2 regions of the Clavibacter sp. genome follow, and region 1 is predicted to be linked to the other one. Evidence: predicted binding sites of a transcription regulator. Region 1 holds the regulator's gene; the other holds the start of a gene.
The links. Region 1 encodes LexA, which represses DNA repair genes until DNA is damaged. Its sites were predicted from a motif close to TCGAACANNTGTTCGA; they were not measured.
Positions count from the first base shown of each region.

Region 2: a site for LexA is predicted at 8,777-8,792, ahead of HDR73_RS04865 (DUF6504 family protein). Genes of this name have one in related genera too.

Region 1 covers NZ_JAAVCB010000126.1:14,713-29,300, forward strand. The annotation lists gene pgsA (CDP-diacylglycerol--glycerol-3-phosphate 3-phosphatidyltransferase) at 1-223, shown strand, start outside; gene HDR73_RS13920 (CinA family protein) at 220-741, shown strand; gene HDR73_RS13925 (helix-turn-helix domain-containing protein) at 881-1,189, shown strand; gene HDR73_RS13930 (DUF3046 domain-containing protein) at 1,275-1,499, shown strand; gene recA (recombinase RecA) at 1,766-2,854, shown strand; gene HDR73_RS13940 (regulatory protein RecX) at 2,975-4,024, shown strand; gene miaB (tRNA (N6-isopentenyl adenosine(37)-C2)-methylthiotransferase MiaB) at 4,075-5,667, shown strand; gene miaA (tRNA (adenosine(37)-N6)-dimethylallyltransferase MiaA) at 5,664-6,587, shown strand; gene dapF (diaminopimelate epimerase) at 6,597-7,475, shown strand; gene HDR73_RS13960 (class I SAM-dependent methyltransferase) at 7,549-8,166, opposite strand; gene hflX (GTPase HflX) at 8,208-9,773, shown strand; gene lexA (transcriptional repressor LexA) at 9,847-10,527, opposite strand; gene HDR73_RS13975 (hypothetical protein) at 10,888-11,292, shown strand; gene hisB (imidazoleglycerol-phosphate dehydratase HisB) at 11,394-12,002, shown strand; gene hisH (imidazole glycerol phosphate synthase subunit HisH) at 11,999-12,640, shown strand; gene priA (bifunctional 1-(5-phosphoribosyl)-5-((5-phosphoribosylamino)methylideneamino)imidazole-4-carboxamide isomerase/phosphoribosylanthranilate isomerase PriA) at 12,705-13,454, shown strand; gene HDR73_RS13995 (SseB family protein) at 13,451-14,218, shown strand; gene HDR73_RS14000 (DUF1844 domain-containing protein) at 14,312-14,588, opposite strand, start outside.
Region 2 covers NZ_JAAVCB010000039.1:4,775-19,362, forward strand. The annotation lists gene HDR73_RS04830 (FUSC family protein) at 1-281, opposite strand, end outside; gene HDR73_RS04835 (OB-fold nucleic acid binding domain-containing protein) at 337-783, opposite strand; partial or broken gene dnaE (DNA polymerase III subunit alpha) at 1,043-3,784, opposite strand; gene HDR73_RS04845 (glucose-6-phosphate dehydrogenase) at 3,875-5,242, shown strand; gene HDR73_RS04850 (dienelactone hydrolase family protein) at 5,341-6,105, shown strand; gene HDR73_RS04855 (LCP family protein) at 6,213-7,481, shown strand; gene pnuC (nicotinamide riboside transporter PnuC) at 7,531-8,229, opposite strand; gene HDR73_RS04865 (DUF6504 family protein) at 8,411-8,734, opposite strand; gene HDR73_RS04870 (aldo/keto reductase) at 8,989-9,855, shown strand; gene HDR73_RS04875 (App1 family protein phosphatidate phosphatase) at 9,926-11,023, opposite strand; gene HDR73_RS04880 (SOS response-associated peptidase) at 11,063-11,794, opposite strand; gene HDR73_RS04885 (ABC transporter ATP-binding protein) at 11,987-12,892, shown strand; gene HDR73_RS04890 (ABC transporter permease) at 12,889-13,587, shown strand; gene HDR73_RS04895 (ABC transporter permease) at 13,584-14,309, shown strand; gene HDR73_RS04900 (ABC transporter substrate-binding protein) at 14,324-14,588, shown strand, end outside.

The DNA of each region.
Region 1 (14,588 bases):
CGCCGTGCTCCGCGATCGCGTCGTCGCGGCGTCGCGCGGCGGCAAGCTGAAGACGGTCGCGCAGGCCGTGGCGATCAGCGTCGCGCTGCTGCCGCTCTGGGATGTCGTCGGGGACGGCATGCACGTCGTGAACACGGTGCTCATGTCGATCGCGTTCGTCCTCACGGTCCTCTCCGGCCTCGACTACATGCGCCAGGCGCTGCGGGCGGAGCGCGCCTCATGAGCTCGCCCGATGACCTGACCGACGAGCAGCTCGCCGAGCGCGTCATCGCCGCCCTCGTGGCGAGCGGCCGTCGCATCGCCGTCGCGGAGTCGCTGACGGGCGGCCTCCTCACCGCCGCCCTCGTCGGCGTCCCGGGGGCCTCGCGCGCGCTCCTCGGCGGCATCGTCTCCTACGACACGGCCCTCAAGCGCACGATCCTCGGGGTCGACTCGTCGATCCTCGCGGTCCACGGCGCGGTCCACCCGGACGTGGCCCGGCAGATGGCCCGCGGCGTGCGCCAGACGTGTGCGATCGACGGACGCCCCGCCGACGTCGGCGTGTCCACGACCGGCGCCGCGGGACCTGATCCCCAGGACGGCCAGCCCCCGGGCACCGCCTTCGTCGGCCTCTCCATCGACGGCGACTCGCGCGCCATCGCGCTCCACCTCGACGGCGACCGCCAGGCGGTCCGCGCGGGCGTCGTCCGCGCGGCCCTCGCGACCCTCGTGGACGCGCTGGGATCTGGCGGGAACAACTGATGCGGCTCCCGCGTTGTCGTAATCACGTTCACAAGCAATGCCCAGTGCCCCTGCTTAGCCTGAGTCCTCGGCCAGATGCTCACCCATCAGCCCCGGACCTCCGGTTCGATCAGGCACCAGGCGCAACGAGGAGGCTCCCGTGGTACTAGTCCGTCAGGAGATCGGCGACGTCCTTCGGGACTTCCGCCTGCAGAAGGGGCGCACGCTCCGCCAGGTGGCCAGCAAGGCCAGCGTCGCGCTCGGCTACCTCAGCGAGGTCGAGCGGGGACAGAAGGAGGCGTCGAGCGAGATCCTCGCATCCGTCGCCGACGCACTCGACACCCCCATCTCCGTCATCATGCGCGAGGTGGGCGATCGCCTCGCCGTCATCGAGGGCCTCAACCCCATCCCGGACACCATCCCCGACGACCTCGTCGCCGGTTTCGACAGCGATCTCGTCGCGCGCTGATCCCCTCCTCACGACCTCCCGCCCCGCCCGTCCTCGCGACGGGCGGGGCGTCGTCGTCGAGACGGCAGCGGGTAGCGTGGTCGGCATGCGACTGAGCGAGTTCCAGCGGGCCGTCTCCGACGAGTTCGGCTCCGGCTACGGGCCGGTGCTCGTCTCTGATCTCGTGCTCGGCGAGCTCGGCGGCCGCACGAGCGCGCAGGCGCTGAAGGACGGGACGCCCGCCCGTGAGGTGTGGCTCGCCCTCTGCCGTGCGCAGGACGTGCCGCGCTCGCGCTGGAACGGCGCAGGGGTGCCCGAGCCGCGGGCCTGACGCCTCCCGCCCCCTGATCGCACCGGATCCGCCCCCGACGCGCGGCGCGCCGTTCGAATATTCCTTCGAACGCGCGTAGTCTCCCCACAGGAGCGATTCGAAGCGCGGACTGCACAGGTCCGGCCCCTCCGGCAGCGATGTCGGCGGCGCCGCATAACGTGCACCTCGCGGAGATCACCCGTCGCCTTGTCGGCACCGGACCCCGCGGCCAGCGGGAGCGGAGCGACAGCCTGCAGGCAACCCACCTTCGACACGAGGAGCACCCCATGGCATCATCGGCAGACCGCGAGAAGTCACTCGAGACCGCGCTCGCACAGATCGACCGGCAGTTCGGCAAGGGCTCGGTCATGCGACTGGGCAGCGACGAGCGTGCGCCTGTCGCCGTCATCCCCACCGGCTCCGTCGCGCTGGACGTGGCGCTCGGCATCGGTGGGCTCCCGCGCGGACGCATCGTCGAGATCTACGGCCCGGAGTCCTCGGGAAAGACCACGCTCACGCTGCACGCCATCGCCAACGCGCAGCGCGCCGGCGGCATCGCGGCGTTCATCGACGCGGAGCACGCGCTCGACCCGGAGTACGCGAAGAAGCTCGGCGTCGACATCGACGCGCTCCTCGTCTCCCAGCCGGACACGGGTGAGCAGGCGCTGGAGATCGCCGACATGCTCGTGCGCTCCGGCTCCATCGACCTCGTCGTCATCGACTCCGTCGCGGCGCTCGTGCCGCGTGCCGAGATCGAGGGCGAGATGGGCGACTCGCACGTGGGCCTCCAGGCGCGCCTCATGTCGCAGGCGCTCCGCAAGCTCACCGGTGGGCTCAACCAGACGCAGACCACCATGATCTTCATCAACCAGCTCCGCGAGAAGATCGGCGTGTTCTTCGGCAGCCCCGAGACCACCGCGGGCGGCAAGGCGCTCAAGTTCTACGCGTCGGTCCGCCTCGACATCCGCCGCATCGAGACCCTCAAGGACGGCACCGACGCGGTCGGCAACCGCACCCGCGTCAAGGTCGTCAAGAACAAGATGGCGCCGCCCTTCAAGCAGGCGGAGTTCGACATCCTCTACGGCACGGGCATCTCCCGCGAGGGCAGCCTCATCGACTTCGGCGTCGAGCACGAGATCGTCCGCAAGTCGGGCGCCTGGTACACGTACGATGGCGACCAGCTGGGCCAGGGCAAGGAGAATTCGCGCAAGCACCTCCTGAACAACCCGGAGATCGCGGCGGAGATCGAGCAGAAGATTAAGGTCAAGCTCGGCCTCGTGAAGGACCCGAACGCCGACGCAGCTGCCGCGGCCGACGCCGCGCCGGCTCCCGTCGTGGCCGTGGCGCCCAAGGCGTCCGCACGCAAGAGCGCCTGACCCGGCGCTCCCTCGGCGGGGTGCGTCCCACGACGCACCCCGCCCCCGCACGACACCGGCCCGACAGTGCCGTCTCGCTCCGCGTGACGCACGTCCGGGCCTCCTGAGGACGGAAGCACCATGGTCAGATTCCCCTCCGAGGGCGAGCAGGGCACGGGCCCCGGGCCCGATGAGATCGCGCCCGTCGCGTCGCTCGCCGACCGGCGTTCGCGTCGAGCGGCCGCCCGACCGCTCGTGGCGTCCACGCCGCCCGTGGACGAGCCACCCGCGCCGCACGTCGAGCCGACGCATCCGTCACGGGGACGCTCGGTCACGGAGGTCGACGGCATCGTGACGATCGGCGCGGCCGTCGACGCGTCGGAGGCCGGTCGCGCCCTCGCCGCCCAGGAGCGCATCGCGGAGGCGCGGCGCGTCCTCGCGGAGGCCGAGGCGCAGGCGGCACGAGGCAGCGGTGACGCGGTCGGCGCGTTCCCGGAGGTGCCTCCGGCCGAGGATGGGCCTGCGGACGACCCGACCCCCGCCGCGTGGCGTGCCGAGCAGGAGCGTGCCGAGCGTGCGCGCGCCAAGGCCGAGCAGGACGAGGCGTACCGGCAGGACATGCTCCGGCTCGAGGAGGACCGCGTCGAGGACGAGCGCCGCGAGGCGGAGGCCGAGGAGGAGCGCGCAGCGGAACGCACGCCCGAGCGCCAGCGGCGGCGGGCGGACAACGTCCTCGCCAACCGCCTGCGCGGTCGCGGGCTCTCTCTCGCCGAGGCGCGTGAGGTGCTCGACGGCGCGGAGATCGATCCGGACATCGCGGAGGAGACGCTCGCCAGGTACGTGTCCCTGCAGTACATCGACGAGGCCGCGCTCGCGGAGCAGATCCTGCACACGCACCTCGACCGCAAGGGCCTCGGTCGGCGCTCGGTCGAGATGGAGATGCGCCGACGCAAGCTCGATCCCCTGGTCATCGAGGAGGCCATGGCGGAGCAGCCGGACGATGAGCTCGCGCGTGCCACCGAGGTCGCGATGAAGCGCGTCGGGCAGCTCTCCTCCTACGACGACGAGACGGCCGAGCGGCGCCTGACCTCGTTCCTCATGCGTCGCGGCTACGGGGGTGGCGTCGTGCGCGACGCCGCGAAGGCAGCGCTCGCCACGCGACGCGGCTCGTCCCGCGTGCGGTTCCGCTGACCCTCCCCACGGGCGGTGTCGGACGGCTCCGCACGTAGGATCGAGTCATCATGAGCACCGTCGCCGAGCACGTCCGCGCCGCCCCGTCCTCCGTCGACCGGCCCCGGACGTACGAGGTCCGCACCTACGGCTGCCAGATGAACGTCCACGACTCGGAGCGGCTCACCGGCTCGCTCGAGGCCGCCGGCTATGTGTCGGCCGAGGGCGCCGAGGCCGACATCGTCGTCATCAACACGTGCGCCGTCCGCGAGAACGCGGACAACAAGCTCTACGGGAACCTCGGTCACCTCGCCGGTGTCAAGCGCCGGCACGAGGGCATGCAGATCGCGGTGGGCGGCTGCCTCGCGCAGAAGGACCGGGCGACCGTCCTCGAGAAGGCTCCGTGGGTGGATGTCGTCTTCGGCACCCACAACATGGGCGCCCTGCCGACCCTGCTCGAGCGCGCACGACATAACGGCGAGGCGCAGCTGGAGATCCTGGAGAGCCTCGAGACGTTCCCCTCCACGCTTCCCACCAAGCGCGACGAGATCGCGAGCGGGTGGGTGTCCATCTCGGTGGGGTGCAACAACACGTGCACGTTCTGCATCGTGCCCGCCCTCCGCGGCAAGGAGAAGGACCGCCGACCGGGCGACATCCTCGCCGAGATCCAGGCGCTCGTCGACGACGGCGCGGTGGAGGTCACGCTGCTCGGCCAGAACGTCAACTCCTACGGCGTCGAGTTCGGCGACCGGCAGGCGTTCGGCAAGCTGCTGCGGGCCGCGGGCGCCATCGAGGGGCTGGAGCGCATCCGCTTCACGAGCCCCCACCCCGCCGCCTTCACCGACGACGTGATCGACGCGATGGCCGAGACGCCGGCGGTCATGCCGCAGCTGCACATGCCGCTGCAGTCCGGGTCCGACCGGATCCTCAAGGCCATGCGCCGCTCCTACCGGTCCGAGCGGTTCCTCGGGATCCTCGACCGGGTGCGTACGCGCGTCCCGGACGCGGCGATCACGACCGACATCATCGTCGGCTTCCCGGGGGAGACGGAGGAGGACTTCCAGGAGACCCTCCGCGTCGTCGAGGCGGCCCGCTTCTCCTCCGCGTTCACGTTCCAGTACTCCATCCGCCCGGGCACCCCCGCGGCGACGATGGAGGAGCAGGTGCCCGCCGACGTCGTGAAGGAGCGGTACGGGCGCCTCACCGCTCTGCAGGAGCGCATCAGCCACGAGGAGAACCAGCGCGTGGTCGGCCGCACGGTCGAGGTCCTCGTGAGCGCGCACGAGGGACGCAAGGACGGCGACACGCGCCGCGTCACCGGACGCGCCCAGGACGGCCGCCTCGTGCACCTCGACGTGCCCGAGGGCAGCGCCGAGCCGCGGCCCGGCGACGCGGTCGACGTCGAGGTCACCCGTGCGGCGCCGTTCCACCTCATCGCGGACTCGGTGGACGGCGCCCCGCTGCGCATCCGCCGCACCCGCGCAGGCGACGCATGGGAGCGGGCACAGGCCGACTCCTGCGGCGTGCCGACTCCGGCGACGGGCGCGAGCGCTGGCGCTGCGCCGCGCGTGTCGCTCGGACTGCCGACGCTCCGCGTGCCGACGACAGCTTCGACGTCCGCGCCCGTGGGCGACGGGTCCGCGCACCCGCGACACCGCGCGTGACCCCGATCGTCGCGGTCGTCGGCGCCACCGGCACCGGCAAGTCCGCGCTGTCCCTCGACATCGCGGAGCGGCTGCGGGCGGAGGGCCGCGCCGCGGAGATCGTCAACGCCGACGCCATGCAGCTCTACCGGGGGATGGACATCGGCACGGCCAAGCTGCCCGAGGTCGGACGGCGCGGCGTGCCGCACCACATGCTCGACGTCCTCGACGTGACCGCGGAGGCCACGGTCGCCGCGTACCAGGAGGAGGCGCGGAGGGCGATCGGCGGCATCCTCGAGCGCGGGGCCGTCCCGATCCTCGTGGGTGGCTCCGGCCTCTACGTCTCGTCGGTGCTCTTCGACTACGACTTCCCGGGGACCGACCCCGAGATCCGGCAGCGCCTGGAGCGGGAGCTCGAGGCGACCGGGCCGGGCATGATCCACCGGCGCCTCCGCGAGCTCGACCCGGTGGCGGCCCAGCGGATCGGCGCGCACAACGGGCGGCGCCTCGTGCGGGCGCTCGAGGTCGTCGAGATCACCGGTCCGCAGCCGGAGCGCGCAACCGCCGAGCCTCGCCCGTGGCATCCCGCGCGGATCCTGGCGCTCACGCTGCCGCGCGAGGAGCTCGTGCCGCGGCTCGACGCCCGCGTGTCCGGCATGTGGCGTGACGGCCTCGTCGACGAGGTCGCCGGGCTGCTGTCCGCCGGGCTGGCCGACGGGGTGACCGCCTCCCGCGCCATCGGCTACGCGCAGGCGGCACGGCAGCTCGCAGGGGAGCTCAGCGAGGAGGAGGCGATGGAGGAGACGCGCGCGCTCACCCGTCGCTACGCGCGCCGGCAGGTGTCGTGGTTCGGCCGCTACGCCGACGCCGTGCGGCTCGACGCGCGCGACGACCGCCTGCTCGAGCACGCGCTCGACGCCCTCCCGGCGGCGCGCCCGTAGGCTGGCGGGATGGCAGACCTGCAGTTCACCAAGGGCCAGGGCACGGGCAACGACTTCGTGCTGTTCGCGGATCCCGCGGGCGAGATCGACCTGACCGACACGCAGGTCCAGGCGCTCTGCGACCGCCACTTCGGCATCGGCGCCGACGGGACGATCCGCGCGGTGCTCTCGAGCCGCATCCCCGAGGGCCGTGCCGCTCTCGACGAGGACCCGGACGCCGAGTGGTTCATGGACTACCGCAACGTCGACGGCAGCCCCGCCGAGATGTGCGGCAACGGCATCCGCGTCTTCACGCTCTTCCTCATCGAGAACGGGCTCATCGAGCTGCCCCCGGGACGCACGGTCCCCATCGGCACGCGCGCCGGCGTGCGCGACGTGCAGCGCAGTGGATCCGGCTTCCAGGTCGACCTCGGCCGCTGGGCGCTCGCGGGCGGCGAGCCGCTCGTGCGCGCCAAGGACCTGCAGGTCGCGCGTCCCGGCCTCGGCATCGACGTGGGCAACCCGCACGTGGTCGTCGCGCTGTCGAGCGAGGACGAGCTCGCGGAGGCCGACCTCGCGTTCGCGCCGCAGCTGGATCCCGAGCCCGCCGAGGGCGCGAACGTCGAGCTCGTGGTGCCCGCGGATCCGCTCATCGTGGACGGTGTGGGCCACATCACCATGCGCGTGCACGAGCGGGGGAGCGGCGAGACGCTGAGCTGCGGCACGGGCGCCGCGGCGGCCGCCCTGGCGATCCGGCACTGGGCCGGCGCCGCCGCGCCGCACCAGTGGCGCGTGCAGCTGCCGGGCGGCGTGCTGGGCGTGCGGATGTTCCCGACCGAGGACGGCGAGCACGTCGGACTCTCCGGTCCCGCCGAGCTCGTCTTCGACGGGGTCGTGGCGCTGGCCTGATCCGATCGTCGTGTCGGCTGGCACGTCGGGAGATCCCGGGCATGCTCGCCGCGGTGGGGCTGGCGGGGTCGGGCTAGGAGTCCGCGCTGCGGTGCACCCGCAGCACCCGGAACCCCTTGTTGGACGCGGCGCGCGTCGTCTCGAGGCCCGCGGGCAGGGCGTCGACCAGCCAGCGCTGCAGCGAGTCGGATCCGAGGTTCCGCTGCACGACCAGCCACGCGTCGGCGTCCGGCGCGAGCCGCGGCATCCAGTCGAGCAGGATCTGGTGCAGCACCTCCTTGCCGACGCGGATCGGCGGGTTCGACCACACGGTCGCGAAGGAGAGGCCCTCGGGAACATCCCCGGGGAGCACGGCGTTGACGTTGTCGAGACCGAGGGACCGGGCGTTCGCCCGCGTCAGCTCGAGCGCCCGCTCGTTCACGTCGACCGCCCACACGGTGGCCGACGGCGCTCTGATCGCCAGATCGAGCGCCACGGGACCCCAGCCGCAGCCCACGTCCAGCAGATGCCCCTCGGCAGGGGGCGCGGGGACGTTGCGCAGCAGCACCAGGGTGCCCTGGTCGACGTGCTCGGGGCTGAAGACACCGCCCGCGGTCTCGACGTCGACCATCCGTCCGCCCAGCTCGACCGTGATCGTGCGGGTGCGCAGGGGCCCGGCCGGCGACGAGGAGAAGTAATGCGCGTCGGCCATGCACGGGACGATACCGGACGCCGACGCTACGATGGGAGCACATGACAACGCACGACGGGCACGACCACGAGCCCGCGGACACGACGACGACGTCCACCGAGAACATCGACCGGGACGACGTCGTCGCGCGCGTCCTCGGCCGAGCGGAGAACCGCTCGGCCGGATACGCCCTCTTCCGCGGATCCGGCGCGCAGGCGCTGTCCGCGGCACCCGACACGGAGCAGGGGTCGGACGGCGACCAGAGCGAGCGCGCCGATCGGCAGGCGCTCCGCCGCGTCCCGGGTCTCTCCACCGAGCTCGAGGACGTCACCGAGGTCGAGTACCGGCAGCTGCGGCTCGAGAACGTCGTGCTCATCGGCGTGTACTCGCAGGGATCCGTCGACGACGCCGAGAACAGCATGCGCGAGCTCGCCGCCCTGGCGGAGACCGCGGGTGCCGTCGTGCTCGACGGACTGCTGCAGCGCCGCCCCACGCCGGACCCCAGCACCTACTTCGGCCGCGGCAAGGCCGAGGAGCTGCGGGCCCTGGTGGCCGCGGTCGGCGCCGACACGGTGATCGCCGACACCGAGCTCGCCCCGAGCCAGCGGCGCGCGCTGGAGGACGTGGTGAAGGTCAAGGTCATCGACCGCACCGCTGTGATCCTCGACATCTTCAGCCAGCACGCCAAGAGCCGTGAGGGCAAGGCGCAGGTCGAGCTGGCGCAGCTCCAGTACCTCCTCCCGCGTCTGCGCGGCTGGGGCGACTCGATGTCGCGCCAGGCCGGTGGACAGGTGGGCGGCGCGGGCGCGGGCATGGGATCGCGCGGACCGGGTGAGACGAAGATCGAGCTCGACCGCCGGCGCATCAACACGCGCATGGCGCGTCTCCGCAAGCAGATTGCGGCGATGAAGCCCGCGCGCGACACCAAGCGCGCGAACCGCGACCGGCACTCCGTGCCGTCCGTGGCGATCGTCGGGTACACGAACGCCGGCAAGTCGTCGCTCCTCAACCGGGTGACGAAGGCGGGCGTGCTCGTCGAGAACGCGCTCTTCGCGACCCTCGACGCGACCGTCCGCAAGACCGAGACCGACCAGGGGCAGCTCTACACGCTGGCCGACACCGTCGGCTTCGTGCGGAACCTCCCGCACCAGCTCGTCGAGGCGTTCCGCTCGACGCTCGAGGAGCTCGCGGACTCCGACGTGCTCGTGCACGTCGTCGACGCGTCGCACCCGGATCCCGGAGCGCAGCTCGCGACCGTGCACGAGGTCATCGCCGAGGTGAACGCGTCGGCCATCCCGGAGATCGTCGTCTTCAACAAGAGCGACCTGGCGTCGGCGGACGACCGCGTCGTCCTCCGGGGCCTCGCGCCGCAGGGCGTGTTCGTCTCCGCGCGCACCGGCGAGGGCGTCGAGGAGCTGCGTCGGCGCATCGCCGAGCTGCTGCCGCAGCCGACCATCGAGGTCGACCTCCTGGTGCCGTTCGAGCACGGCGAGGTCGTCGCCATGCTGCACGACGGCGCCAAGGTGCTCGAGACCTCGTACGTGGAGGAGGGCACGCGCGTGCGGGCGCTCGTGACGGCCGAGCAGCAGGCCCAGGTCCAGGCGTACGCGGTGGCGCCCGCGGCCTGATCCGCGACACCGCACGCAGCAGAGCGGCCGATCCCCTCGGGGACCGGCCGCTTTCGTACGTCGTGCGCGGGGATCAGACGGAGCGCATGACCGCGACGACCTTGCCGACGACCTCCGCGAAGTCGCCGAGGATGGGCTCGAACGCGCTGTTGCGCGCCAGCAGCCAGGTGTGGCCGTCGCGCTGGCGGAACACCTTGACCGTGGCCTCGTCGTCGAGCATGGCCGCGACGATGTCGCCGTTCTCCGCGGTCTTCTGCTGCCGGACGACGACCCAGTCGCCGTCGCAGATGGCCGCGTCGATCATGGAGTCGCCCACGACACGGAGCATAAAGAGGTCGCCCTTGCCGACGAGCTGGCGGGGGAGGGGGAAGACCTCCTCGACCATCTGCTCGGCGGTGATGGGGATGCCGGCGGCGATGCGTCCGACCATGGGCACCATGGCCGCGTCGCCCACCGGGGTCGACGGCTCGCCGCTCTCCGCGGTACCGGTGCCGGGCAGGTCGATGAGGACCTCGAGGGCGCGCGGCCGGTTCGGGTCGCGCCGGAGGTAGCCGGAGAGCTCGAGCTGGTTGAGCTGGTGCGTGACGCTGGAGAGCGACGCGAGGCCGACGGCGTCGCCGATCTCGCGCATGCTCGGCGGGTAGCCCTGGCCGGCGATGGTGCGCTGGATGAACTCCAGGATCGAGATCTGCTTCTCGCTGAGGCTCTTGCGACGCCTCGTCGCGCCGCCTCCCGCTGCTCGCTCGTCCGTCATGCCACGGCCCGCCTCTCGTCGCCGACGCCTCCGCGGCACGGTCGACCCGGCGGGCCGACGCCCTCGCGGGGCGATGTCGGTGGTGCCCGATGGAATGGACACCAGGCACTCGAAACTGTATCCAGTCGACGCACCTCGGACAAACACCTGTTCGAGCGTGTCGTGGGCTCGGCGGCCGGATCGAGGCGATGAGGGCTTGCGGAGGGCTCGTTTCGAATGTATGTTCGGAACACAGCTTCGCACCCGGCTCTCCCGGCCGAGAGCCGGGTGCGAGCTGCCGGACCCGCATCGCATGCCGCACCGCACTGCACCGCCGGGTGCGTCGCATCGACGCCCCACCGTCTTGCACGAGAGGTCACCATGAACACCGCAGCCACCACCCCCGCCGTCACGTCCCCCGCCGTCACGTCCTCCGCATCCGACGCCGCCGTCGCGGAGGCCGCCGTCGTGCCCCGCACGCGCCTGCGCATCACGCGTCGAGGGCGCTTCGTCCTCACCGCACTGGTCGCAGCCCCGCTCGCGCTCGGTGCCGGCCTCGTCGCCCTCAACGGCGGCGCGGCCGTCGCGTCGAAGGACGCCGCGGGCACGACGTTCGAGTACGTCACCGTCTCGAGCGGCCAGTCCCTGTGGGACCTCGCCGAGGAGATCGCGCCGTCGGCCGACCCGCGGGACGTCATCGCCTCGGTCGTCGACCTCAACCGGCTGCCTACCTCGGACGTCGCGGCCGGCCAGCAGCTCGCCGTCCCCGCCCAGTACGCGCACTGATCCTCGGGCGTCGTCGCACGCCCGGCGCGGTCCGTCGTCGCGCTCCCGGTGGCGGCCGGGAGCGCGGCGGCCGGGGTCAACCGATCGGTAGCATAGAAGCCATGAGCACCCTCGCGCGCACCGCGCACGTCACGCGGCAGACCAGCGAGTCCAGCATCGACCTCCGGCTCGACCTCGACGGCACCGGTGCCTCCGAGATCAGCACGTCGGTGCCGTTCTACGACCACATGCTCACCGCGTTCGCGAAGCACTCGCTCACCGACCTCACGGTCACCGCCACGGGCGACACGCACATCGACGTGCACCACACCGTGGAGGACATCGGGATCGTCCTCGGTCAGGCCATCCGCGAGGCGCTCGGCGACAAGTCCGGCATCGCGCGCTTCGGCGACGCGCTCGTGCCGCTCGACGAGGCGCTGGTGCAGTCGGTCGTCGACATCTCCGGCCGTCCGTTCCTCGTCCACTCGGGCGAGCCCGCCGGGTTCGAGATGCACCTCATCGGCGGTCACTTCACCGGATCCATGGTCCGGCACGTCTTCGAGGCCATCACCTTCCACGCCGGGCTCACCGTCCACGTCACCGTGCTCGGCGGCCGCGACCCGCATCACATCGCCGAGGCGGAGTTCAAGTCGTTCGCGCGCGCCTTCCGCCAGGCGAAGGAGCTCGACCCGCGCGTGTCCGGCATCCCGTCCACGAAGGGCGCGCTGTGACGCGCCCCTCGGTCGTCGTCCTCGACTACGGGAGCGGCAACGTGCACTCCGCCGTCAAGGCGCTCGAGCTGGCCGGCGCCGACGTCGAGCTGACGGGAGACCCCAGGCGGGCGCATGAGGCCGACGGACTCCTCGTCCCGGGTGTCGGGGCGTTCTCCGCCGTCATGGCCGCGTTGCGCGCTGCCGGAGGCGACCGCGTGGTCGACCGCCGTCTCGCCGGCGGACGTCCCGTCCTCGGCATCTGCGTCGGAATGCAGGTCATGTTCGACCGCGGGGTCGAGCGCGACGTCGACGTCGCGGGCCTGGGGGAGTGGCCCGGCACGGTCGACCGGATCCAGTCCGACGTGCTCCCGCACATGGGCTGGAACAGCGTCGAGGTCCCCGAGGGATCCGCGCTGTTCGCCGGCCTCGAGGAGGAGCGCTTCTACTTCGTGCACTCGTACGCCGCACGCGCCTGGGGCATCGACCCGCTCCCGCCGCTGCCCGCGCCCCGCGTCACGTGGGCTACGCACGGCGAGCGGTTCGTCGCCGCCGTCGAGAACGGCCCGCTCACCGCCACGCAGTTCCACCCCGAGAAGTCGGGCGCAGCGGGGATCCGGCTGCTCGCGAATTGGCTCGGCACCCTCCGCGCCGCCTGACCCGCCCGACCCGCCGTCCCCGCGCGGCATCCCGCACGTCCGAGCCCATCGATGGAAGGCCCCCATGAGCGAGTTCACCAGCACCCCCCGTCTGACCCTGCTGCCCGCCGTTGACGTGGCGGGCGGCCAGGCCGTGCGGCTCACGCAGGGCGCGGCCGGAACCGAGACCGGCTACGGCGATCCCGTCGACGCCGCCCGCGACTGGGCGGAGCAGGGTGCCAAGTGGCTCCACCTGGTGGACCTCGACGCCGCGTTCGGCCGCGGCGACAACCTGTCGGTCATCTCCCGCGTGATCCGCGCCATCGACGGCGTGCAGATCGAGCTGTCCGGCGGCATCCGCGACGACCGCTCTCTCGACGTCGCGCTCGAGAGCGGCGCGACGCGCATCAACCTCGGCACCGCGGCGCTGGAGAACCCCGAGTGGGCCGCGAGCGTCATCGCGCAGCACGGCGAGGCCGTGGCGGTCGGGCTCGACGTCCGCGGCCGCACGCTCTCCGCGCGCGGCTGGACGCAGGACGGCGGGGACATCTGGGAGGTGCTCGAGCGCCTCGAGGACGCCGGGTGCGCTCGTTACGTGGTCACCGACGTCACCAAGGACGGCACGCTCCAGGGCCCGAACCTCCAGCTGCTCCGCGACGTGCTCGAGCGCACCGAGCGCCCCGTGGTCGCGTCCGGCGGCGTCTCGAGCCTCGACGACATCCAGGCGCTGCGCGAGCTCGTGCCGCTCGGCCTCGAGGGCGCCATCGTCGGCAAGGCCCTCTACGCCGGTGCGTTCACGCTCGGCGAGGCGCTCGACGTCGCCGGGGAGCGATGACCGGATCCACTCCGCACGCCGACTCGGCCGGGACCCCCTGGGCGGGCCGGTCGTTCGAGCCGACCCCGTTCCCGGATGACGACGGCTCCGCGCCGCCCGCGGTCGCCGAGGCGCTCGCGCGGCACGGTCGCGGCGAGGCCGGGCAGGCGGAGGTCGTGGACGCCCTCCGCGACGCGCGCCTGCTGATCCCGCTGGTCGCCCGGTTGGGCGACGAGGGCGAGGGCGCGCACGGGCTGAGGGCCGACAAGAGCGCCGAGCTGTCGATCATCACGGTCGCCGGTCCCGACGGTCGCACGGTCATGCCCGTCTTCACGTCCGTCGCCGCGATGGGCAGGTGGAACGCGAAGGCGCGTCCGGTGCCGGCCGACGCCGTCCGCATGGCGCTGGCCGCCGCGAGCGAGGAGACCGACCTCGTGGTCGTCGACCCGATGTCGGACACCGAGTTCGTGCTGCGCCGGCCGGCGGTGTGGGCCGTCGCGCGGTCGCTGCCGTGGATCCCCAGCCCCGAGGATCCCGACGTCGCCGCGGCGCTCCAGGCGAGCGTCGTCGAGGAGCCCGCGGTCGTGTCCCTGCGCACGGCGCCGGGTGATCCCCGGGCGCGCCTCGAGGGGCCTGAGCTGATGATCGTGCTCGAGCTCGTGGACGGGCTCGACCGCACGGCGCTCGATGCGCTGCTCGCGCGGCTGCAGGGGGAGTGGTCGCGGAGCGCGGTGCTAGCCGACCGCGTCGACAGCATGGGGCTCCGGATCACGTCGGCCGGCTGAGCCGCGCATCGCGCTCCGCCGCCGAGGCCGCCAGGAACCGGAGCGGCGAGGAGCCGGAGCCGCGTACAGCCGGCGCCGTCCGGCGCCGTCCGCCTAGGAGACGGGCCCCGTGTACTTCTCGCCCGGGCCCTTGCCGACGGCGTCGGGGTACGGGGACGCCTCGCGGAAGGCGAGCTGCAGGGAGCGCAGCCCGTCGCGGAGGCTGCGCGCGTGCTGGTCGCCGAGCTCCGGCGATGCGGCGGTGACGAGACCCGCGAGCGAGATGATGAGCTTCCGCGCCTCGGCCAGGTCGGTCTGCGTCGCGGGGTCGTCGGCGAGCCCGCACTTGACGGCGGCGGCGCTCATGAGGTGGACGGCCGTGGTCGTGATG
Region 2 (14,588 bases), on a different contig from region 1:
GCGAGGAGCACCACCCCGCTCGACGTGCCGAGCGCGAGGCCGAGCCCGAGCGCGAGCAGCACGCCCGTGATCACCCCGAGGCTGCGCTCGACCGCCTTGCCGAAGGTCTGGTTGATGCTCGGCTGCACCACGAGCAGCGCGGCGATGGTCGCGAAGATGGGCAGCTGCGCGGGCAGCAGGGCGATGCAGACGAACCAGGCGATGATCGCGGCGACCGAGGTCTTGACCACCTGGACGAACGGGATGCGCGTGGTCGTGCGGACGGTCGTGGTGATGCGCACGTGCGGCCTCCGGCTGCGGTCTCGGGTGCCCCCATCATCCCGCGGGCGGACGTCCTCAGGCGACCTGGGCCGCGTCGTCCACGCCGCCGTCCATCCCGTCGGCCCCGTCGCCCGCCGCGGCGCCCTGCCGCCGGGCGTCCTGCCAGCGCGCCCACATCTCCTTGAGGTCCCACGCGTCCTCCGCCTGGATGGAGACGCCCCGCTCGCCCGTGCGCCGCGTGCGCCCCCGGATGACGAGCAGGCGCGTGCCGAAGAGCATGGGCCCGGCCTTCTGCTGCGCCTCGTCGAAGAAGGTGGAGTCGGAGCAGCCCGTGCCGTCGTCGAGGCTGATGAAGACGACGCGCTTGCCGCTGCGCATGGGCGGCGTCTGCGTGGCGATGCGGATCCCCGCGACCACCACCTCGGATCCACTGCGCACCTCGAGCAGCTGGCTCGCCGGGATGACGCCGAGCTCGTCGAGCATGGGCCGGCAGCTCTCCAGCACGTGCTCGGTGACCTCCATCTGCAGGATGTCGATCGGCGGCGACCCGCTCCCGCCCGTCCGGGTCCGGCGAGCCGCGCGGGATGAGGTCGCGGTCGTCGACGAAGAGCGGCAGCTGGCCGGCCGGATCCGCGGGCCGGGCCGCGCGCGCCGTGAGCCGACGGGCGAACGCCATCACGTCGCCGCGTGACGCGACCCCGCGGGCCGCCTCGTCCTCGGCGGACGTGGCGAGGGAGTCGAGCGCGCCCACCGCGGCCAGCCGCTCCAGCAGCGCGCGCGACGGCTGCGCCTTCGCGTAGAAGTCGGAGATGGAGTCGTAGGGCTGGCCCCGCTCGATGCGCTCGAGCTCCGCCTCGCTCATGCCGTGCACGTCCTGCAGCGACAGCCGGATCCCCAGCTCGCCGATGCGCGTGCGCCCGGTCGTCTCCTCGCCCTCCACGCGCTCCACCCGGTAGACGCCCCGCGACCGGTTCACGTCGAGCGGCAGCACGGGCACGCCCATCCGCCTGGCCTCGGTGAGCAGCAGGCGCTTGGGGTACATGCCGGGGTCGTGCGTGAGGATCCCCGCGAGGAACTCCGCCGGGTAGTGCGTCTTCAGCCACGCGCTCTGCCAGGTGGGCAGCGCGAACGCCGCGCCGTGCGCCTTGCAGAACCCGAACGAGCCGAAGCCCTTGAGCGCCTTCCAGATGCGCTCGACGTCGGCGTCCGAGAAGGGGCGCGTGCCCGTGCGGCCGTCGACGTGCATGGCGGTGCGCTGCCGGAACGCCTGCTCGACCACCGTGTCCTGCCGCTCCATGTTGCGGCGCAGCTCGTCGGCCTCGGCGAGGGAGACCTGCATGCAGTCGGCGAAGATCCGGATGACCTGCTCGTGGTAGATGACGACGCCGAACGTGGGCGCGAGGAACGGCGCGAACCGCGGGTGCAGGTAGTCGGGCCGGGTGATGCCGTGCTTCGTGTCGAGGAACGGCGCCACCATGTTGCCCTTCATGGGCCCCGGCCGGAACAGCGAGATGTCGGCGATGAGGTCCTCGTAGACGTCGGGCTGCATCTTGCCGATGAGCTCGCGCTGACCCGGCGACTCGATCTGGAACATGCCGAGCGTGTGCGTCGTGCGGATGGCGGCGAACGTCTCCTCGTCGTCGTGCGGGATCTCGTCGAGCTCGATGCGCCCGTCGCGGTGCACGTAGCGCGCGTCCACCGGGACGCCGCCCGCGACCGCCGAGCGCGTGCCGTGGATGCGGTGGATCTCGTCCAGCGCGTACGCCATGGTGCTCTGCATCCGCACCCCGAGGACGTCGAGCTTCAGCAGCCCCATGTCGTCGATGTCGTCCTTGTCGAACTGGCTCATCGGCAGGCCCATGCCGCTCGGCTGCACGGGGCTCGTGCTCAGCAGGTCGGAGTCGCCGAGGATCACGCCGCACGGGTGCATGGAGATGTGCCGGGGGAGCCGGTCGAGCCGCTCGGTGAGGTCGACCAGCAGGTCGATGCTCGGGTCGTCGCGCACGAGGTCGGCGATGGGCTTGAGCTCGGGCTTCGTCTCGAGCATCGCCCGGAACTCGCGCGCGTTGAAGCGCCAGATGTTCTTGGCGATGAAGTCGATCTGCTGCTCGTCGAGGTCGAGCGCGAGCCCGGCGTCGCGCGCGGCGCCGCGGGCCCGGTAGGTGTTCTGCATCGACAGCAGGGTGACCCGGTTGCTGCCGTACTTCTCGAACACGCGGTGGTACACCTCGTGCCGGCGCGCGGACTCCACGTCGATGTCGATGTCCGGCAGCGTCGAGCGCACCTTGCCGAGGAAGCGCTCGAACAGCAGGTCGTGCTCGAGCGGATCCACGTTGGAGATGCGCAGGAGGTAGTTGACGAGGCTGCCCGCGCCGGATCCCCGCGCCTGGTTGCGCACGCCCATGTCGCGCATGAGGGAGCACACGTCGGCCACCGTGAGGAAGTACGTGGCGAAGCCGAAGCCCGTGATGGTCTGCAGCTCGGTGCGCATGCGCGCGAGCACCCGCTGGCGCATGGCCTCGTCGACGTGGCCGAACCGCTCGGTGACCCCCGCCGCGGCCTTCCGCCACAGCGCCTCGTCCGGGTCGCCCGTGACCCCGATCACCTCCTTCTCCGGCAGCTTCGGCTTCCGCCACGCGAGGTCGGCGTCGGGATCCAGCCGGCAGCGGTCGGCGAGCTCCTCGGTGGCGCGCAGCAGCGCCTCGCCCGCCCGGCGGTCGAGCGACGACGCACCGGCGATCTCGCGCGCGATCTCCTGCATCTGGGCCGGCGTCTTGAGCCACGCCTGCCCGTTGGGCTGCGGGCGCAGCGTGCCGGCCGCGTCGAGCACGTCGCCCGTGAGCGCGTCGTCGGGCTCGAGGTAGCGCACGGCGTTGGTGAGCACCGCGGGGATGCGGTGGGCCTCGGCGAGCTCCAGCATGCGGGCGGCGTGGCGGAGGCTCGCGGACTCGCCGGGCTCCGTGTGGTGGCAGACCACCTCGACGACGACCGCGCCGGGCAGGAGCCGCGACCACTCCGCCAGGTGGCGGGACGCGAGCGCGTGGTCGCCCGCCGCGACGGCCCGGCCCACGTCCGAGTCGGGCCCGAGCATGATCGTGCCGACCGGCCCGTCCTCGCCGAGGAGGAACGCGGGCGGCCGGGTGCGCGCGATGCCCGCCTGGGCGCTCCGGGCGGTGCTCCTCGCGGTGCCACGCCCGTGGCTCGCGCTGATGAGCCGGCTGAGCGCCGCCCAGCCCTGGCCGTGCGTGCCGCCGTGCGCGAGCACCGTGATCCGGCCGGGGTGCTCGCCCGTGAGCCCGAGCTCCGCGCCCACGACGGGGGAGACCCCCTGGGCGATCGAGCGGCGGATGTGGCGGACGGCGCCGTACAGCCCGTCGCGGTCGGTGATGGCCGCGGCCGACGCGCCCCGGGACGCGACCTCGTCGACCAGCGCCTCGGGCGCCGATGTGCCGAAGTGGGCGGAGAAGGCGGACGCGACGTGCAGGTGGGTGAAGCTCACGCGCACCTCCCGGGATGTCCGCACGCGTCCTCCCCGGACGCGATGTTCGAACGGATGTTCGACTCGCCCAGTGTAGGTCGGCTGCCCGGCGGTCGCGACCCGTAGTCTCGGAGGATGACCAGCGAACCCTCCACCCTCGTCATCCTCGGCGCCAGCGGCGACCTCACGGAACGCCTGCTCCTGCCGGGTCTCGGCAGCCTCGTGGCGAGCGATCGGGGGCGGCGGATCCAGCTCATCGGCACCGGCCGGAGCGCACGCACGCCCCAGGAGTGGACGAAGACGGTCAAGACCGCGTTCGACTCGGTCGACGCCACGGGACGCCGCGCCGCGAGCATCGTGTCGTCCACGAAGTACGTCCAGGCCGACCCCACCGACCTCGACGACCTGAAGCGCATCCTCGAGGCCTGCGAGGGCGCGCCCGCCCTCTACTTCGCGCTGCCGCCGGCCATCTCCATCGCCGTGTGCCAGCAGCTGGAGAAGCTCGACCTGCCGGAGGGCACCACGCTCGCGCTCGAGAAGCCGTTCGGGTCGAACGGCCGCACGGCCGCGCAGCTCAACCGCCAGCTGCTGAAGCTCGTGCCGGAGGACCGCATCCACCGCACCGACCACTTCCTCGGCCTCTCCACCGTGCTCAACCTCGTGTCGCTGCGCTTCGCCAACCGCTTCTTCGAGTCGGTGTGGAGCGCGAAGGACATCGAGAAGGTCGAGATCCTCTACGACGAGACGCTCGCGCTCGAGGGCCGCGCCGGCTACTACGACAAGTCGGGTGCGCTCGTCGACATGATCCAGAGCCACCTGCTGCAGGTCCTCGCGGTCTTCGCGATGGAGCCGCCCGCGAGCATCGACCCGGACGACCTCCGTTCGAACATCGCCTCGGTCCTCCGCGCCACCGAGGTCTGGGACAACGACCCCGTCGCGCACAGCCGTCGGGCCCGCTACACGGGCGCCACGGTGGACGGCACGCGCATCCCCGCGTACGCCAAGGAGGAGGGGGTGGATCCGGCCAACGAGACGGAGACGCTCGCCGAGGTCACGTTCGGCGTGGCCAACGCGCGCTGGGCGGGCGTGCCGTTCCGGCTGCGCTCGGGCAAGGCCCTCAAGGAGGCGTCCAAGCGCATCATCGTCACCTTCAAGCCGGTGGCGCACCTGCCGCGGGGCCTCCACGGATCCGCGCGACCGGACCGCCTCATCATCGACCTCAAGCCCGACGGCATCTCGCTCGAGGTCACGATGGACGGCACGGGCGAGCCCTTCACGCTCACCCAGGCCACGTTCCGCGCGGAGTTCGCGGAGCCCGAACTCACGCCGTACGGCGAGGTGCTCGACGGCATCCTCGCGGGCGACCCGCGCCTCTCCGTCCGCGGCGACGTGGCCGAGCGCTGCTGGCGCATCGTCGCGCCGGTCATGCGCGCCTGGAAGGGCGACCGCGTGCCGATGGCCGAGTACCGCGCCGGATCCGTGGGGCCGACCGCCTGGCGCTGACCGCCTGGCCCACCGTCCGGCGCACCGCCCGGATGACGGCTCGCTGGACGTCGTCGCCTCGCGGTGGCGTCGGACCCGTCGCGTCCTAGCGTGAGGGCATGCCCGTGACCCTCACCGAGATCCCCCTGCCCGCGGCCGGCCCCGGGGCGTCGCCCGGGTTGCACGGCGTGCTGGCGGTGCCCGACGGCGAGGGGCCGTGGCCCGCGGTCGTGGTGGTGCACGAGGCCTTCGGCGTCACCGACGTCATGCGCCGTCAGGCCGAGCGCCTCGCCGAGGCCGGCTTCCTCGCGCTCATGCCCGACCTCTTCTCCGCCGGCGGCGCACGCCGATGCCTGGTCGCCACGTTCCGCACGCTGGCAGCGGGGGAGGGCCGCGCGTTCGTGGACGTCGAGTCCGCGCGCCGCCTGCTCCTCGACCGCGCCGACTGCACGGGCCGCGTCGGCGTCATCGGCTTCTGCATGGGCGGCGGGTTCGCCCTCGCGGCGGCGTCCCGCGGCTTCGACGCGTCGAGCGTCAACTACGGCATGCTCCCGGAGGGCCTCGACGGCGTGCTCGACGGCGCGTGCCCCGTCGTCGCGAGCTACGGCGGGCGCGACCGGCAGCTCGCGGGATCCGCGGACCGCCTCGAGGCCGCCCTCACGGAGCACGGAATCGCACACGACGTGCGGGAGTACCCGGCCGCCGGGCACGCGTTCCTCAACGACGCCGAAACCGGGCCGCGGGCGCTCCGCCCGGTGCTGCGCGCGGTCGGCATGGGGCCGGAGCCCGCGTCGGCGGCGGACGCCTGGAGCCGGATCGACACGTTCTTCAGCGAGCACCTCCTCGACGCCCACCTGCGCGGCGGGGAGGGCACGGGCGCATAGCGCATCGGGCCCGCGTGCCGAGGGGACTCTCCACCGCCCTCGGCTACCCTGTGGAGGATCCGGGTGCCCGCGCCCGGCGCTCCCCGCCCGGCGACGAGAGATCCCCCATGCAGCACGCCCCCCAGAGGACCCGCGCCGATCGGGCCCGCGTCCGCGGCATCGCCCGCCACGGCCGCCTCCGCACCCCGAGCGCCGGGCGCACCGTGATGAGGGGCGTCGGCATGGTCGCCGCGGTCGCTCTCGTGAGCACGGTGTCGGTCGTGGGCATCGCCGCCTGGGACCTCTCCCGCACCGTCGCCGACAACACGGTCGACATCTCCGGCGGCCAGGCCATGCCCCCGTCGCTCGGCGGCATCGACGGCGGCGCGAACATCCTCATCGTCGGCAGCGACAGCCGCGCCGGCCAGGGCGACGGCTACGGCGCCGCGAAGGACGTGGGCACGGCCACGCTCAACGACGTCACGATGCTGCTCCACATCAGCGAGGACAGCAGCCGGGCGACGGTCATCTCCTTCCCGCGCGACATGCTCGTGCCCATCCTGGCCTGCGAGGGCCCGGACGGCACGAAGTACGCCGCGAGCTCCCGCGCCCAGCTCAACGAGTCGCTGTCCCGTGGCGGCTTCGAGTGCACCGTCCGCATGGTCGAGGGCCTCACCGGGCTCGACATCCCGTACGGCGGCGTCGTGCAGTTCAACGGCGTGGTCGAGATGTCCAACGCGGTCGGCGGCGTGGAGGTGTGCGTGGCCAACGGCATCTACGACCCGAAGACCGACCTGTCGCTGGATCCGGGCATCCACCCGCTCCAGGGCAAGGAGGCCGTGCAGTTCCTCCGCACCCGCTACGGCGTCGGCGACGGCAGCGACATCTCGCGCATCGGCAACCAGCAGGTCTTCCTGAGCGCGCTCGTGCGCACCATCAAGAGCTCGGACACGCTGACCAACCCGGCCAAGCTCTACGGCATCGCGCGGGCCGTGGTCGACAACATGCAGCTGTCGACGTCGCTCGCCGACCTCGACACGCTCGTGTCGATCGCGCTGACCTTCAAGGACATCCCGCTCGACGACGTGACGTTCCTCCAGTACCCGGGCGAGGTGCTCGCCAACGGCCGCGTGCAGCCGGACGAGGCGGCCGCGGCGCAGCTCGTGGGCCTGCTCGCCTCGGACGCGGACTTCACGCTCACCGAGGGCACGACGACGGACGAGTCCGGCAGCGTGCCGGCCGACGGCGCGACCCCGGCGCCCACCACCGCGCCGCCCGCGGACGGGACGGCGACCGGCTCCCCGGCGCCCGCCGCGACGCCGACCGCCGAGGTGCTCGACCCGAGCATCACCGGCCAGACCGCGGCGCAGAGCACCTGCTCCAACGGCCAGGGCTGAGCGCGCGCCGACGAGCGCGCGCCGACGAGCGCGCGGGCTCAGCGACGGGTCAGCGGTCGGCGGGCGCCTCGACGACGCGCGGATCCGGGAAGGCCGTCTCGACCGCGGGCGCACCGGTGCCGCGGGCGCGCATCCAGACGAAGAAGCCCGTGAGCGTGAACGCGCCGTAGAAGACGTACATGAAGGCGGATGCGTAGTAGCCCGCGCTCACGAGCAGCGGCACGCCGACGAGGTCGACGGCCACCCAGATCAGCCAGAACTCGACCCAGCCCTTGGCCATGCCGTAGGTGGCGAGGAGGGAGCCGACGAAGATCCAGGCGTCGGCCCACACGGGCTCGTAGGAGCCGAGCGCGCGGAAGACGGGCGTGAGGATCGCGGTGCCGCCGACGAGCGCGACCACGAGCAGGACGCGCTCGCGGCCCGACGCCCACTGTGGCACGACGGGCGCGCCGCCGTGCCTGGCCTGGTTCCAGCGGTGCCAGCCGTAGACGGACACGGCGATGAACATGACCTGGCGGCCGGCCTGTCCGAGCAGGTTGACGGGGTTCGGCGTGCCGAAGACCGCGCCGAGGAAGACGGTGAACAGGAGCACGTTGCCGACGATGCCGACGGGCCACGCCCAGACCTTCCGGCGCATGCCGCCGAGCGCGCTGGCGAGGCCGAAGAGATTGCCGACGATCTCGCGCCAGAGGATCGTCTGGTCGCCGATACGGAGCTGCGCGTCGAACAGCCACTCGAGTGCCGCCATGCGGGATCCCTCCGTGCGCCGCGGCCCGGGTGGCCGCGTGCGGGACGCCGTGCGGCGCCGATGGGGAGAAGGCGCGCGTGCCCCCGGCTATTCCCCGGGCCCGGGCACATGGGGCGACCCGGCGGGACGGGCGAGCGGTCGGGACAGCGCGACCCGGGCGGCACGAGGCCAGCGGGCGGCGTCAGGCGAACAGGCGCATGTCGAGCTCCTCGTCCGACGCGTTGACGAGCGACCAGCGGCCGCGCGCGTCGACGCTCAGGTCGAACGAGCCGTCGACCCGGCGCGCGCCCGTGGGGAGCGGCACGGCCTCGACGCGCCACATCCGCAGCTCCAGCAGGTGGGCGCTCGCGCCGCGGGGCGCGCGACCCGTGCGCTGCCACCAGTCGACCCGGGCGATCCACCGCTCGGGCGAGCTGACGACGCCGTAGACCACGCCCCGCCAGGTGAAGCGCAACGGCGAGCCGTCGCCCGAGAGCTCGACCTCCACGTCCTCGTCGATCCGCATGTGCCGCTCCTCTCGCCCGTCGCGCCGGCCGCGCTCCCGCGTTCGAACGGATGTTCGAACGCCTGATCCGAGTGTAGGAACGGGCGCCGACATCCACGAGGGGAGCGGGCGGATCCGCCTCACCCTCGACCGGAGCCTGAGGGTCCGGACCGGATCGCGCGCATCGGGCATGGATCCGCCGCCCGCCGCGTTGGCCCCGGTGTCCCGAGGGCGGCAGACGCCTCCCTCGTCATCGACACCCGAGGAGGGTCCACATGACCGACACCACCCGCGCAGCCGGCGCCTCCGGCACCTTCACCATCGGCGGCGACCTGCCCGTCGTCCGGCTCGGCTACGGCACCATGCAGCTGACCGGCGAGGGCGTCTGGGGCGCCCCCGAGGACCCGCAAGAGGCCGTCCGCGTCATCCGCCGTGCCGCCGAGCTCGGCGTCACGTTCTTCGACACCGCCGACTCCTACGGCCCGTTCGTCGCGGAGGAGCTCCTCAAGGAGGCGCTGCACCCGTACGCCGACGACGTCGTCATCGCGACCAAGGGCGGGCTCACGCGCCCCGGCCCCGGCGACTGGCAGCCCGTCGGCCGCCCCGAGTACCTGCGCCAGCAGGCCGAGCTGAGCCTGCGCCACCTCGGCCTCGAGCGCATCGACCTCTACCAGCTGCACCGCATCGACCCCGCCGTGCCGCTCGCCGACCAGATCGGCGTGCTCAAGGACCTGCAGTCCGAGGGCAAGATCCGCCACATCGGCCTCTCCGAGGTGCAGGTCGACGACGTGAAGGCCGCGCGCGAGATCGCCGAGATCGTCTCCGTGCAGAACCTCTTCAACCTCGCCAAGCGCGACGCCGAGCCGCTGCTCGACTACGCCGAGGCCGAGGGCCTGGCCTTCATGCCGTGGTTCCCGCTCGCGACCGGCGAGCTCGCGAAGGACGGCGGCCCGCTCGACGCCCTCGCGAAGCAGCACGACGCGCGCGCCTCGCAGCTCGCGCTCGCCTGGCTCCTGCGCCGCTCGCCCGTCATGCTGCCGATCCCCGGCACCAAGTCGGTCGGCCACGTCGAGGACAACATCGCCGCGGCGGGCATCGAGCTCACCGACGACGAGTTCCAGGCGCTCACCGACGCCGTCTGATCCACCTGCACGACGACGAAGGGCCCCGCGATGATCGCGGGGCCCTTCGTCGTGCCGGTCGGCGTCCGGGTCAGGTGCCGATCCGGGTGCCCGAGTCGTCGGCGAGGCCGAGGTCGTCGAGCTGCGCGAGCAGGCTCGCCCCGTCCGGCGCGTAGACCCACGGGATCGAGCTGTCGAGCGCGCGCTTCTCTGCCTTCGCCCTGCCGCCCGCGAGCACGGCCTCGCCCGCCGAGAGCTGCCGGATGAGGACGACCTCGACGTTGCCGGGGTGCCGCTCGGCGAACTCGCCGTAGAGCAGCTCGTCGTGCTGGCCGTCGTCGCCCGCGAGGATCCACTTCACGTGCGGGAACTCCGCCGCGAGGCGCTGCAGGTTGTTGCGCTTGTGCTCCATGCCGCTGCGGAACCACCGGTCGACGGTGGGGCCCCAGTCGGTGAGGAGGATCGGTCCCGGCGGGTACAGGTTCCGGGACAGGAACCGGGTGAGCGTCGGGGCCACGTTCCACGCCCCCGTGGAGAGGTAGAGGACGGGCGCTCCCTCGTGCTGCAGGCGGAGCCGCTCGTAGAGCACGGCCATGCCGGGGGTCGGCGTCCGCGCGTGCTCGTCGAGCACGAAGGTGTTCCACGCGGCGAGGAACGGCCGGGGGAGCGCGGTGACCATGACGGTGTCGTCGATGTCGCTGAGGATCCCGGTGCGCACGTCGTCGCCCACGATGAAGACGGGCGCGTCCACGGTCTCCGATCCCTCGGACCGGATGCGGATCGTGTGCCAGCCGCTCGGCAGGCTCGCCTCGACGACCTGGTCCACGACGCCGCCGCGGTCGGCCCGCACGTGGTGCTCGGTGCCGTCGATCTCGACGACGACGTCGACGTCCGTGAGCGGGACGCTCGTGAAGCTCCGCCAGCCGCGCACGACCTTGTCGCCGGCCAGCGCGCGCTTGCTCTTCGTATCGGTGAGGAGGACGCGGCAGAGGACGCGGACCCAGCGCACGGATCCGTAGCCGGCGTAGGGGATGACGGTGGGCTTCAGGCCCCGCTTGCGGGCACGGCCCTCGCGGATCTCGTGGATGCGGTCCTCGATGCGCGCCGCCCGGTGCAGCACGGGTGCGGCGGCCGGTGACTCGAGGAGCGTGCGGGTCGCGTGCTTCTTCTTCTTCGAGGAGGGGGCCACGGGCTCAGTCAACCAGACGCCGGGAGCGGCGGGCGCGCGTCACACCGGCCGGGCGAGCTCTGCCGAGTCCGGCGCGCCCTGGTCGATGCCGGGGCCGACCTCGTCCATCGCCAGCTCCTCGATCACGTCCTCCGCCTGGGTGGCGACGGCCCGCAGCAGCTCGGGGGAGCCCTCGGCCGTGGGGTCGAGCCACTCCTCGACGACGTCGGGGGAGAGGACGACGGGCATGCGCTCCGCCAGCGCCTCCACGGTCCCGGCAGAGGGCCGCGTGACGACCGCGCAGCTCAGCACCCAGCGGGCGGGATCGTCGCTGGCGCGCGAGGGATCCCGCCACCACTCGTACAGCGCCGCGAGCAGCACGGTGCCGTCGCCCGCGCCCACGAGGTACGGGGTGCGCAGTCCGTCGTCGGTCTCGTGGTGCTCGTAGTAGCCCGACACCGGGATCGCCGCGCGCCGGGACACGAGCGCCTGCAGGAGCTCCGGCCGGGAGGCGAGCTGCTCGGCGGGGATCTCGGCGACCGGCGGGCCCTGGTCCGGCCCGGACGATCCCGCGGGCACGAGGCCCCATCGGGCGGACTCGAGGCGCCGCACGGGCACCTGGTCCTCGGTGTCGCCCTCGGCGCGGCGGGGCAGCGTGTCGACGAGGACCGCAACGCGCTGGCCGGGGACGATGCGCCAGGACGGCCCCGGCACGGCGTCGCCCGCGTGGTCCACGTCGAGCAGCCCGACCAGGTCGTCGGCGGTCGTGGCCCGGGCGAGGATGCGCGTCATGCCCTCCATCCTGGCCGACGCACCCGACGCCGACCGACGCGCCCGCGGCATGCGGGGGCTATCCGCGGAAGCATCCATTTGTTACGAAGTGGCGTCAGGGGACGGCCCGGTGCGACCGTTCCGCCGCGGTCGTGGTTCGCTAGTGTGCCTGGCAAGTGTCGATTCGTAGTGACTACGAGGAATGAGCCACCCATGATCGAGTTCCACCACGTCCGCAAGCAGTACCCGGACGGCACGCTCGCGATCGAGGACTTCAGCCTCGTCGTCCCCTCGCAGACCACGACGGTCCTCGTCGGATCCTCGGGCTGCGGCAAGACGACCCTCATGCGCATGATCAACCGGATGGTCGAGCCGACGTCCGGTCGCATCGAGATCGACGGCACCGACATCGCCAGCCAGGACGCCGTGAAGCTCCGGCGCAGCATCGGCTACGTGATGCAGAACTCCGGCCTCCTCCCGCACCGCAAGGTCGTCGACAACATCGCGACCGTGCCGCGCCTCACCGGCGTCGACAAGCGGACCGCGCGCGAGGGCGCCCTGAAGCTGATGGACACCGTGGGCCTCGACCGGTCGATGGCCGACCGCTACCCGTCGCAGCTCTCCGGCGGCCAGCAGCAGCGCGTGGGCGTCGCCCGCGGCCTCGCGGTGGATCCGAACATCCTGCTCATGGACGAGCCGTTCGGCGCGGTCGACCCGCTCGTGCGCGACGACCTCCAGCAGGAGCTCATCCGCCTGCGCACGCAGCTCGACAAGACCGTGGTCTTCGTGACGCACGACATCGACGAGGCGTTCCTGCTCGGCGACCAGGTCGTGATCCTCGAGAAGGGCGGCCGCATCGCCCAGCAGGGCACGCCGCAGGAGATCCTCTCGAACCCGGCGAACGACTTCGTCCGCGACTTCGTGGGCGCCGACAAGGGCAAGCGCGCGCTGCACGTCGAGGACACCGGCACGGGACAGGTGCTCGTCGACCGCGACGGCCGCCTCGTGGGCGTGCTCGACGACGAGGGGCGCTCCGCAGCCCGATCCGCATCCGCTCCGACCGAGGCGGGGGCCGCGCACGCCCCCGGTGCCCAGGCGCAGGGTGCGGGACCCGCGTGAACTGGGTCCTCGCCAACATCGGCACGGTGCTCGACCTGGCCGTCGCGCACGTCGCGCTGGCCGCGCCGCCCGTCCTCCTCGGGCTCGTCATCTCGCTGCCGCTCGGCTGGCTCGCCAACCGGTACCGGCGCACCCGTGGCGCCCTGCTCACCGTCGGTGGAGCGCTCTACACGATCCCGTCGATCGCGCTCCTGCTCGCGATGCCGGCGATCATCGGCACCAACATCCTCGATCCGCGCAACGTCGTGGTCGCCCTCACCGTGTACGCCGTAGCGCTCATGATCCGCATCACCTCGGACGCGCTCGCCTCGGTCTCTGAGGATGTCAAGCAGTCCGCGACGGCCATGGGGTACGCCGGATGGGCGCGCTTCTGGCGGGTCGAGCTGCCGCTCGCGGGACCCGTGCTCCTCGCCGGACTCCGCGTCGTCTCCGTCAGCACCGTGAGCATGGTGACGGTCGGTTCGCTGTCGGGGATCCTGAGCCTCGGGACCATGATCCTCAGCGGGTACCGGCGCCAGTTCTACACGGAGATCATCACCGGAATCGTGGGCATCGTCGTGATCGCGCTCGTCTTCGACCTCATCCTCCTGCTGGCCGGGAGGCTCCTCATGCCCTGGTCCACCCAACCGTCCCTGCGTGCGAGGAGCCGCTCGGCCCGACGTGCCGCGCTCGTCACGGATGCGAGTGCTTCGTGAACCTCTTCGCCGAGGCCCTCGCCCTCCTCCTCGACGCCTCGCGATGGGCGGGTCCGACCGGGTACGGCACGCGCCTGCTCGAGCACGTGGGGTACACCGCCCTCTCGATGGGCGTCGCCGCCATCATCGCCGTGCCCGCTGGCCTCTACATCGGGCACACCGGCCGCGGCCGCAACGTGGCCGTGGCGTTCTCGGACGGCCTCCGCGCGCTGCCCACCCTCGGCGTCCTTGTCCTGCTCGGCCTGCTCTTCGGCATTGGCCTCACCGGACCGATCCTGACGTTCTCGCTCCTCGGCATCCCACCGCTGCTGGCCGGCGTGTACTCCGGCGTGCAGGCCGTGGACCGCTCGGCGATCGACGCGGCGCGCGCAGTCGGGATGACGGAGACGCAGATCCTGGGTCGCGTCGAGATCCCGCTCGCGCTCCCGCTCATGATCAGCGGCTTCCGCGCGGCGACCCTCCAGGTCATCAGCACCGTGACGCTCGGCGCCTACCTCGGGCTGGGCGGACTCGGCCGCGACATCTTCACCGGCCTGACCACGCGGAACTTCCCCCTGCTCCTGGCGTCGGCGATCCTCGTCACCGCGCTCGCGCTCGTCGTCGACGCGGTCTTCGCGATCGTCCAGCGCGCCGTCGTCCCCCGCGGCGTCGTCGCCGCCGCAGGACGCACCCCCGACTCACCGCGTACCTCGTCGAGGCCCGCGGTCAGCACCACTCCCTGAAAGGAACACAGCACATGACCCACAGCATCACCCGCCGGCTCCTCGTCGGCACCGTCGCGCTGGGCACCGCAATGGCCCTCGCCGGCTGCTCGTCCGGCGACCCCCTCGACACCTCGGGCGGCTCGGCCTCCGCCGCGCCCACCGACACGATCTCCGTGGGCTCGGCCGCGTTCGGTGAGAACGTCATCCTCGCCGAGGTCTACGCGCAGGCCCTCGAGGCCAACGACGTGAAGGTCACGCGCAACCTGCAGATCGGCGAGCGCGAGGTCTACCTCAAGG